2 regions of the Delftia sp. WSY_7 genome follow, and region 2 is predicted to be linked to the other one. Evidence: predicted binding sites of a transcription regulator. Region 2 holds the regulator's gene; the other holds the start of a gene.
What was found. The regulator FliA, encoded in region 2, starts transcription of late flagellar genes. The targets are predictions, from matches to a motif close to CTAAAGTTTNNNNNNNNNNNGCCGNTA.

Region 1 (4,416 bases), on a different contig from region 2:
GCCCCAGCCAGCGCACCGACCTGTTCAGCGTGCTGGACAACGTGATCGCGGGCGTGAAGAACGGCGCCACCGATGCCGGCGCCATGCAGCAGGCGCTGGGCCGCGGCCTCAACGAACTCGACGCCGGCATGAGCCGCGTCCAGGCCATGCGCAGCTTCGCCGGCGACCAGCTCAACCGCGCCGACCGCCTCGAAGACGACATGAAGAACCAGGCGGACCAGCAGGAAGCAGCGCGCTCGCGGGCCGAAGACATCGATATGATCAAGGCCCTCTCCGATGTGGACATGCAGAAGGTGGGCATGCAGGCGGCCTTGCAGTCCTACGCCTCGATCCAGAAACTGTCACTGTTCAACTTCATCAACTGATAACCGCCCGCGCATGCATCCATGGTCCAGTCCGTCCTGAGCTCTCTGACCCTCGGCTATAGGCCGCTCTGGAACCAGGCCCGCCGTCTGGCGGGCGTGCAGCTTTATCTTCACGAGGAGCCCGGCGTCCAGGCCGACGTGGCCCACCTGCTGCGCATACTGCGCGAGACCTGGGGCACGCAGTCGCCGCCGGTGCTGCTGTCGCCCCAATCCCGCCAGGTGCTGTGCGACCTGCTGGAGAACGCCTCCAAGGGAAGCCCCTGGATCGAGGTACGCGGCGACTGGCTGCAGGACTCCGCCATCTATGACCTGGTGCGCCAGGCCCATGCGCGCGGCCTGATGCTGGTCTGGCGCGGCCCGCTGTCCGACGTGCCCGACGCCCAGGCCGCCCACTGGTTTGCCAGCAGCCTGCTGCACCTGCCGCCCGAAGGCGCCTCGGGCATGCCCAATCAGACCGTGCTGGCGCTGCAGCAGGCCGCGCAGGCCGCCGAAGCGCCGACCAAGCTCCAGGCCCTCAAGCAGGCCGCCAGGCCCGCCCCCACCCTGCCCCCCCTGCAGCTGCTGGGCGGCCAGATGTATGAAGGGCTGGAAAGCCTGGCTCTGGCCGATCTGTGCCTGGACAGCTTCCATGCGGGCGCCATCGCCGGCTGGCCCGTGGCCGATGCATTGCATGCCCAGCGCCATCACCCCGCCCTGCCCAGCCGCGACACCGTGCTTGCGCTGATGCGCGCCGTCGATGCCGAGCAATCGCTGGAAGCCTTCGAGCAGATCCTGGGCGAGGACCCCATCCTGGCCTATCGCTTCATGCTCTACACCAACTCCGCGGCCCTGGGCCTGCGGGGCAATGTGGACTCGCTGCGCCGCGGCCTGGTGATGCTGGGCTACGGCACGCTGCAGCGCTGGCTGTCGGACCAGCTGCCCCACGCCTGCACCGAGCCCAGCCTGATACCCGTGCGCACCGCCATCCGGCTGCGCGCCAGCCTGACCGAACGCCTGATCGAAGCCGGCATCAGCCACGACCTGCAGCGCGAGGTCTATCTGCTGGGCCTGTTCTCGCAGCTGGACCAATTGCTGGGCGAGCCCCTGCCCACCGTGCTGCGCCGCGTACCACTGTCCGAACGCGTCTTCGACGCGGCCGTGACGCGCACCGGCCCCTACGCGCCGGCCCTGATGATGGCCATTGCGCTGGAATCCGACGATCCCGCACCGATTCGCCAGCTGCGCGAAGACAACGACTTCGAGATCGAGGACGTCAACCGCAACCTGCTGCGCATGCTCAGCGAACTGCAGGTGCAGCCCGCGCCGGCGGCCTGATCGATATACGGCGACCCACAGCGGCCGAACCTGCGGCCTGATCTGCAGCCGCTGCCATCCGCAGATTCCGCCCATGAAAAAACCGCCTGGATCTCAGGCGGTTTTTTCATGTCCGGCAGGAAGCTGCAGATGCAGCTGCCGCCGTCAGGCCATGGCTCAATGCATGGCGTGGGGCTGACCGTCGAACATGTGCTCGAACTGTGCCAGCCAGGGCTCGGCCAGCGTGCGGATCTGGGCATCGTTGCGCAGGATGCGCTGCATGATGCGGGCCTTCTCCTTGCGTTGCTCAGGCGCCAGCGGCTCGTCATGGGACTTGAGCCGCAGCTGCTCGATCAGCACGGCACAGGTGCCTTCGTAGCGCGTCACTCCCTCCCAATCCTTGTTCTGTGCGGCCTGCAGCATCTTGGCGCTGCTGTCTTCTATGGCCCGGTAAAAGTCAATCAATGTCAACTCCATTTCTAGGTCCCGGCAACGGCTGGCGTATCGGAGATATCGCTCCAGCCTTGCGCGATCGGCGCCAGAACGTCTTGGACCGATTGCAGCAATTGCACATCGTTGCGCAGATTGGCGAATGTCAGTTGGGTGATGCTGTAGTCATAAACCGTGATCAGGTTCTGGGCCAATTCCCCGCCCTGGTCAACATCTACGGCTGCCTTGAGGCCCTCCTCGAGAATGCGTACCGCCTTGCCGATCTGGATGCCCTTTTCTTCAATGCTGCCGCGCTGCATGGCGCCCTTGGCCGCATTCAGAGATGCATCCAGGGCATTGAACAATAGCTGAATCAGCATATGAGGGGATGCTCCATTCACAACCGACTGAACACCTACCTGGTTGTAAGCGCTAGCCCCACGGCGGTTGAACATCGAATTCATTCCAGCGTTCCTTGGTGTCTTGTTACCATGATTTTCGGCATCCAGGCGAGAAACTGAAGCCTCGCCTTGCATGCTGGACAAGCCTGATACGCAGGCTCGTCTCAATCATTAGACCTGAGGCCTATCTGTTCCACTGGCTTACTTGCTGTGACAGGTAAGAGCTAAGCACCGAGCTCGATCCCATCTTCTTGTCCAACGCTGCGTACTGTGTACGCATGCGCTGTTCAAAGGCTTCGGCGCGCTCGTTGACGCGGTCCTGGGCCTTGGTGTTGTCCTTCTTGAGCTGCTGTAAGCCCTTGGTCTTGGCATCAAACACCCCTGTGTCGAATTCGAGGACCTTGTCGGCGTACTCCTTCATCCGCAGGGCCAGGCCCTTTGTCTCTGGCTTGTCGGACTCGCCTTCCGCAGCAAAGACCTGCGCCAGCTTGCTGGGATCCTTCAGAACCGCTTCCAGATTGGACTTGTCCTTGGCAAGCGTGCCGAAGGCCAGCTTGCCGCCCTTGCCCAACTGTATGCCCAGGTCCGACAGGTTGATGCCACCGATCTGGGAAGCAAGCACCTCGCGCAGACCATTGGTCAGACCAACCATAGTGGAGTCACCTTGCATGACGCCGGCAGTCTTGCTCTCGGCATCGTACTTGGTGGACGCCACAAGCTTGTCGCTGATGGCGTTGTAGGCATCCATGAAGGCCTGGATGTTCTTCTTCATACCTTCGGTGTCAGAGACGACAGTCAGCAGTGTGGGTTCTCCGGTCTTGGTGGCTTGATTGACCGTGAAGCTCAAACCGGGGATGGTGTCCTTGAACTCGTTTGTCGCCGATTCCACCTTGATGCCGTTGACCGTGGCCTTGGCATTCTGTGCCAGTTGAACCACGCCACCATTGCTCGTATCACCGTTGGTCGCCTGTCCCGCATAGGCCAGGGAAGACAGATTGGCATCCGCGCCCGTCGCCTCGACGGTGAACTGGGCATCAGCGCCGGAATTCTTCGAACGCATGAGCAGCCGTTCGCCGTTCGCATCCTTGATCACGGAGGCGACCACGCCACTTTCACCCTGCTTGGCATTGATGGCCGCGACAACCTTGTCCATGGTCATCGATTCGCTGATCTGGACCTCGGTGGTCTTTCCTCCCATGGTGAACTTCAGCGTCCCGGGCCCGAAGTTCGAGGCAGCGGCAAAGCTCTTCGATGCCAGCGACTGGTTGCGAGCCACCTGGTCCACATCGATCTGTGTGCTGCCGGGCATCGCGCTGCCGGTCACGCTCACGGAAACCGCCGTGTTCGACGCCGTCGCCGTCGTCAGCGCCCAGGCATCCTTGTCGGCTAGTTTTCGGGCCGAGTCAGACAAGGTCGACATGAGCGACTTGATGCTGCCGACCGTCGAGATCTTGGTGTCAAGGGAAGATGCAGCCGTCTGCAACTGCACCAGAGGCTGCTTTTGCAGCGTCACCAACTGCGAAATCATCGATTCCACATTCAGGCCGCTGCCAATCCCCGCTGCTGTCAATGCCATAACGTACTCCTTTTTAGTGCTACGGGCCTAGAGCCTGTGCTGCGCCAGCGCACAAGGCTCCCAGGGCACGCGCAAGCCGCACGGCATGCAAGGAGCCCCACCACCAATGCTTCGGCATGCCGACCCCAGACTTGAGGCCATGCCGCCGCTTTTTTTTCGCGTTTCTTTACTGGATCAACTTGAGTACCGACTGGGGCAGCTGATTGGCCTGGGCCACCATCGCCGTGCCGGCCTGCTGCAGGATCTGCGTGCGACTCAGGTTGGCGGTTTCGGCGGCGAAGTCCGCATCCATGATGCGCGAGCGCGAGGCAGCCGTATTTTCCGATGCGACCTGCAGGTTGGCAATCACGGC
Region 2 (4,416 bases):
AGCAGGGCGTGAGCACGCACACGGTGGTGGCCGCCTATGACCTGCTGCAGGCCCAGGGCCTGGTCGAGGCGCGGCCGCAAAGCGGCTTTTTCGTGCGCGATTTCGTGCAGGACGCACCGCTGCTGCAGTCCGAACAGGCCCGCGCCGCGCCTGCGGACGAGGCCACCGGCGCGCCCAAGGGCACGCGCATCAATGCCTCCATGCTGGTGCGCGGCATGTTCCACCAGAGCGTGGGCGGCAGGCCCCAGCCCGGCGCGGGCGTGCTGCCGGCCCAATGGCTGGAGGCAGGCTTTCTGGCCGCTGCCATGCGCAAGGCCTGCTCGGGAAAATCCCTGCACGACTCCTGCGTGGGCTATGGCGACCCGCTGGGCGACCTCAGCCTGCGCGAGGCGCTGTCGCGGCGCCTGGCGCGCCTGGGCATTGCGGCGGCGCCGCAGCACATCATCACCACCATGGGCGCAACGCATGGGCTGGACGTGGTCAGCCGGGCCCTGCTGCAGCCGGGCGATCCGGTGATGGTGGAGGAGCCCGGCTGGGCCGTGGAGTTCGCGCGCCTGGCATCGCTGGGCATGCGCGTGCTGCCCGTGCCGCGCGGCCCCGACGGGCCGGACCTGGCCGTGATGCAGCGGTACTGCGAAAGCTGTGCGCCCAAGCTCTACGTCAGCGTGAGCGTGCTGCACAACCCCACCGGGTACAGCCTGTCGCCGGCCAGCGCCCACGAGGTGCTGCAGCTGGCGCGGCGATTCGGCTTCTACGTGGTGGAGGACGATACCTATGGCGAGATCGCGCCCGACCACGCCGCACGCATGACCGTGCTGGACCGCCTTGGCCACAGCATCTACGTGAGCGGCTTCGCCAAGCTGCTGGCGCCCAACTGGCGCGTGGGCTATCTGGCGCCGCCGCCTGCGCTGGTGGAGCGCCTGGTGGACACCAAGCTGCTGTCCACGCTGACCACCCCCGCACTGACGGAACGCGCCCTGGCCCACTGCATGGACCAGGGCCAGCTGCGCCGCCATGCCGAGCGCCTGCGCCAGCACCTGGCCCAGGCCCGCATGCGCAGCGTGGCACTGGCCCAGCAGGCCGGTGCCCGCTTCGCGGCCGAGCCGGCCGGCATGTTCGGCTGGGTGGACACCGGCGTGGACACCGAAACCCTGGCCCAGCGCCTGCTGGACGCCGGCTACTTCATCGCCCCCGGCTCCATGTTCCACGCCGGCCGCCAGCCCAGCACCTGCATGCGCATCAACTTCGCCACCACGCAGGAACCCGCCTTCTGGCGCATCTTCGAACGCGAAGTCCAGGCCATGCGCGGCAGCGCATAGAAAAGGGAATGGGAGAGAGGAGAGGGGGAGGGGGCGGAAGGCGGGGAAGACTGTATCGACCCGCAAACATAGATCAGACCAGCAGCGCAAAAAACCGACGAGGCCCAAAGCGAGGGACACCGAGCAAGGGCCGCCCCGCCGCGAGGGTGTCGTCCCCCTCCCCCGCGAAGCGGGTAGAGAGGGGGAAGGCGCGTCAGCGCCTCAGGGGGTGCCCCCAGTCAATGCGCCCGCATCTTCGTACGCAGGCGCGCAATCGCCTGGCTGTGCAGCTGGCACACACGCGATTCGGTCACGCCCAGCACAGCGGCGATTTCCTTGAGGTTCATGTCGTGCTCGTAGTACATGCCCATGATGTACTGCTCGCGCTCGGGCAGGGCCTTGATGGCTTCGACCAGGGCCACGCGCAGGCGGTGGTCGCGCAGCAGCGCAAAGGGGTCGGCGCCGCTGTCGGCCACGTGGCGTTCGAGGAAGTCCTCGCCCTCGTCGCCGCCTGACATGTCTTCCAGGTAGACCAGTTGCGTGCCGCGCACCTTGCCCAGCAGCGACTGGTAGTCGTCCAGGTCCATGCCCAGCTCGTCGGCGATCTCGGACTCCAGCGGGGTGCGTCCCAGGCGCTGCTCCAGGCGGTGCAGCGCGTGCTCTATGTCCTTCTGGCTCTTGCGCGAGCTGCGGCTCATCCAGTCGCCCTCGCGCAGTTCATCGAGCATGGCGCCGCGGATGCGCTGGCTGGCGAAGGTCTCGAATTGCACGCCCTGCTCGCTCTCGAAGCGGGACAGGGCTTCGGCCAGGCCGATCATTCCGACCTGTATCAGATCATCAAGCTCCACATTGGGAGGCAGCTTGGCGATCATGTGCAGCGCGATCCGGCGTACCAGGGGTACGTGCCGACGGATCAGTGCATCGCGGTCGAGTTGGCCTTTGGCGGTGTACATGGCAGTCAGTGGCTCCAGGCATGGGATGCAGGCAGCGGTGCGTAGCCGGCGGCCAGGTCCTGGCCGCCATGCGGCAATACGCTGCCCGCATGGTTGAGCAACTGCAGCGCCAGGCGCTGCAGGTCCGGTGCATGGTGCAGGCGCACGGGCAGCAGCCCGGGCGCGTGGCCCAGATGGCGCTGTGCGCAGCGCAGCAGCGCGTCGATCTGTGACTGGCGCCGTTGCGCATCCTCGGCCTGGCTGCGGGCACCGGTCTGTCCGCGGCGCCAATCGTAGCTGGTCACATCCACGGGGTCAGCGCCGGGCAGCAGCGGCGCCAGCAGGCAGCGCAGGCCGGCATGCACGGCCAGCTGCTTGAGTTGGCGGTAGCAGCCCAGCACGCGGGGACCGTGTTCGGGCAGCACCATCAGCGGGTGCACGGCCTGGCCGGGCAGATTGCGGGCCAGCGTGTCGGCATCGGCATACAGCATGACGATGGCATAGCCGCGCACATGGCGCTGCAGCCATTGCATGGGCGTCATGCCGGCTTGCCGTGCCTGCAGGGGCAGCAGCTCCAGGCCCTGGCGGGCAGGCAGCACGGCCACCGAGCTGTGACGGGGGTCGGGGTGCAGGCCGGTACGGGCCTGCCAGGCGCTTTGCTGCAGCAGCTGGGCCAGGCCAGGCGCGTCGGCCGCCTCGCCCTGGCTGGCATCGAGCACCAGGACGGGCATGCCCAGGCGCTGCAGGCTGGCGCAGACCGGCCACAGCAGGGATTGCTCGGACTGGCCTTCAGGGTCGGCCGCCGTGTCGCGCAGCATGGCCAGCACACGCAGGCTGGACGGTGCTGCGGCGCCGGGCTGGCCGTGCAGGCCCAGGCCCTGGTGCAGTTGGGGGAAGGTCTCAAGCATGGCTGACCTCGCTGTCCATGGTGCTGGGGCTGGACGGGGTGAAGAAGAAGTCCAGGTCCAGCGCCTTGGGATCGAAGGCCGAGCGGGTGGAGGCGCGCATGGAGGCGGAGACCAGCTGCTGCGCATCGGCGCGCTCCCAGTCTTCGGGCACGCGCTGGCCGTTGGTCACGCCGCGCAGCTGCATCTGGTGGCGGATCAGCGTGTCCACCGAGGGGCCCAGCTTCACGGCCTCGTCCACCTTGGTGAGGATGGCCTGGCTGGAGCCGCGTGCCTTGAAGGCCTGCATCACATCGTCCAGCGCATCGCCCTGGCCGGCCGCGTTCACGGCCAGCAGCTTTTGCACGCCGGGCAGGTCCAGCAGGTCCAGGATTTCGTCCTTGCGCGGATCGCGCGGGGCCACGCCCGTGGTGTCGATCAGCACCAGCTGCTTGTTGGCCAGCAGGCCCAGCAGGTCCTGCAGCGCGGCGCGGTCATGGGCCAGGTGGGCGACCATGCCCAGCATGCGGCCGTAGGAGCGCAGCTGGTCGTGGGCGCCGACGCGGTAGGTGTCCAGGGTGATCAGGCCGACGCTGGAGGCGCCGTACTTGGCCGCGCACAGGGCCGCCAGCTTGGCCGTGGTCGTGGTCTTGCCCACGCCGGTGGAGCCCACCAGGGCGAAGACGCCGCCTTGCTCGTACAGCGGCTCCTGGCCGGCGTCGGTGCGCAGATTGCGTTCCAGCACCTGCATCAGCCAGCGCACGGCGTCGCCGGCGGACAGGTCCTGGGGCATGTGCTCGACCAGGGCGCGGGCCAGCACGGGGGAGTAGCCCGCGCGGATCAGCTTGTGCGTGAGATTGGCGTGGATGGGGTTCTGGCGCGTCTGGCCCAGCCAGGTCAGGGTGTTGAAGCGCTCTTCGATCAGGTCGCGCACGGACTGCAGCTCATCGCGCAGCGCCTGGGAGGCCATGGCTGGAGCGGGTTCGCTGCGCAGGGGCTCGCGCAGCGGCGCCTCGGCGCTGGCGCGCAGCGGATTGTGGCGGGCCACGGAAGGCGCGGGCTGTGCCTTGAACGGCTGCTGTGCGGCCATGGGCGCGGCGGCCGGCGCTTCGCGCAGGGCGTCGCCCAGGCTGCGGCGCTGGGCAAAGCTGGGCAGGGGCTCGTCGACGCCGGCCTCGTGGCGGCGGCGCAGCATGCGTTCGCGCACGTAGTCCTGGAAGGACAGGGTGCTCATGGCCAGTTGCTCGGTGTCTTCCTGCACGCTCTGGCGCAGGCCGGCGGGCTCGGCACCATCTGCCGACA

Region 1: the regulator FliA is predicted to act here: its motif matches at 2,584-2,610, upstream of fliS (flagellar export chaperone FliS).

Annotation. Positions count from the first base shown of each region.
Region 1 covers NZ_JBICLB010000032.1:2,053-6,468, reverse strand. Annotated here, with positions in the region: gene flgL (flagellar hook-associated protein FlgL) at 1-365, shown strand, start outside; gene ACF8ME_RS11945 (HDOD domain-containing protein) at 387-1,679, shown strand; gene ACF8ME_RS11940 (flagellar protein FliT) at 1,836-2,135, opposite strand; gene fliS (flagellar export chaperone FliS) at 2,138-2,551, opposite strand; gene fliD (flagellar filament capping protein FliD) at 2,673-4,064, opposite strand; gene ACF8ME_RS11925 (flagellin) at 4,231-4,416, opposite strand, start outside.
Region 2 covers NZ_JBICLB010000024.1:11,376-15,791, reverse strand. Annotated here, with positions in the region: gene ACF8ME_RS10330 (PLP-dependent aminotransferase family protein) at 1-1,319, shown strand, start outside; gene ACF8ME_RS10325 (RNA polymerase sigma factor FliA) at 1,538-2,251, opposite strand; gene ACF8ME_RS10320 (hypothetical protein) at 2,257-3,138, opposite strand; gene flhF (flagellar biosynthesis protein FlhF) at 3,131-4,416, opposite strand, start outside.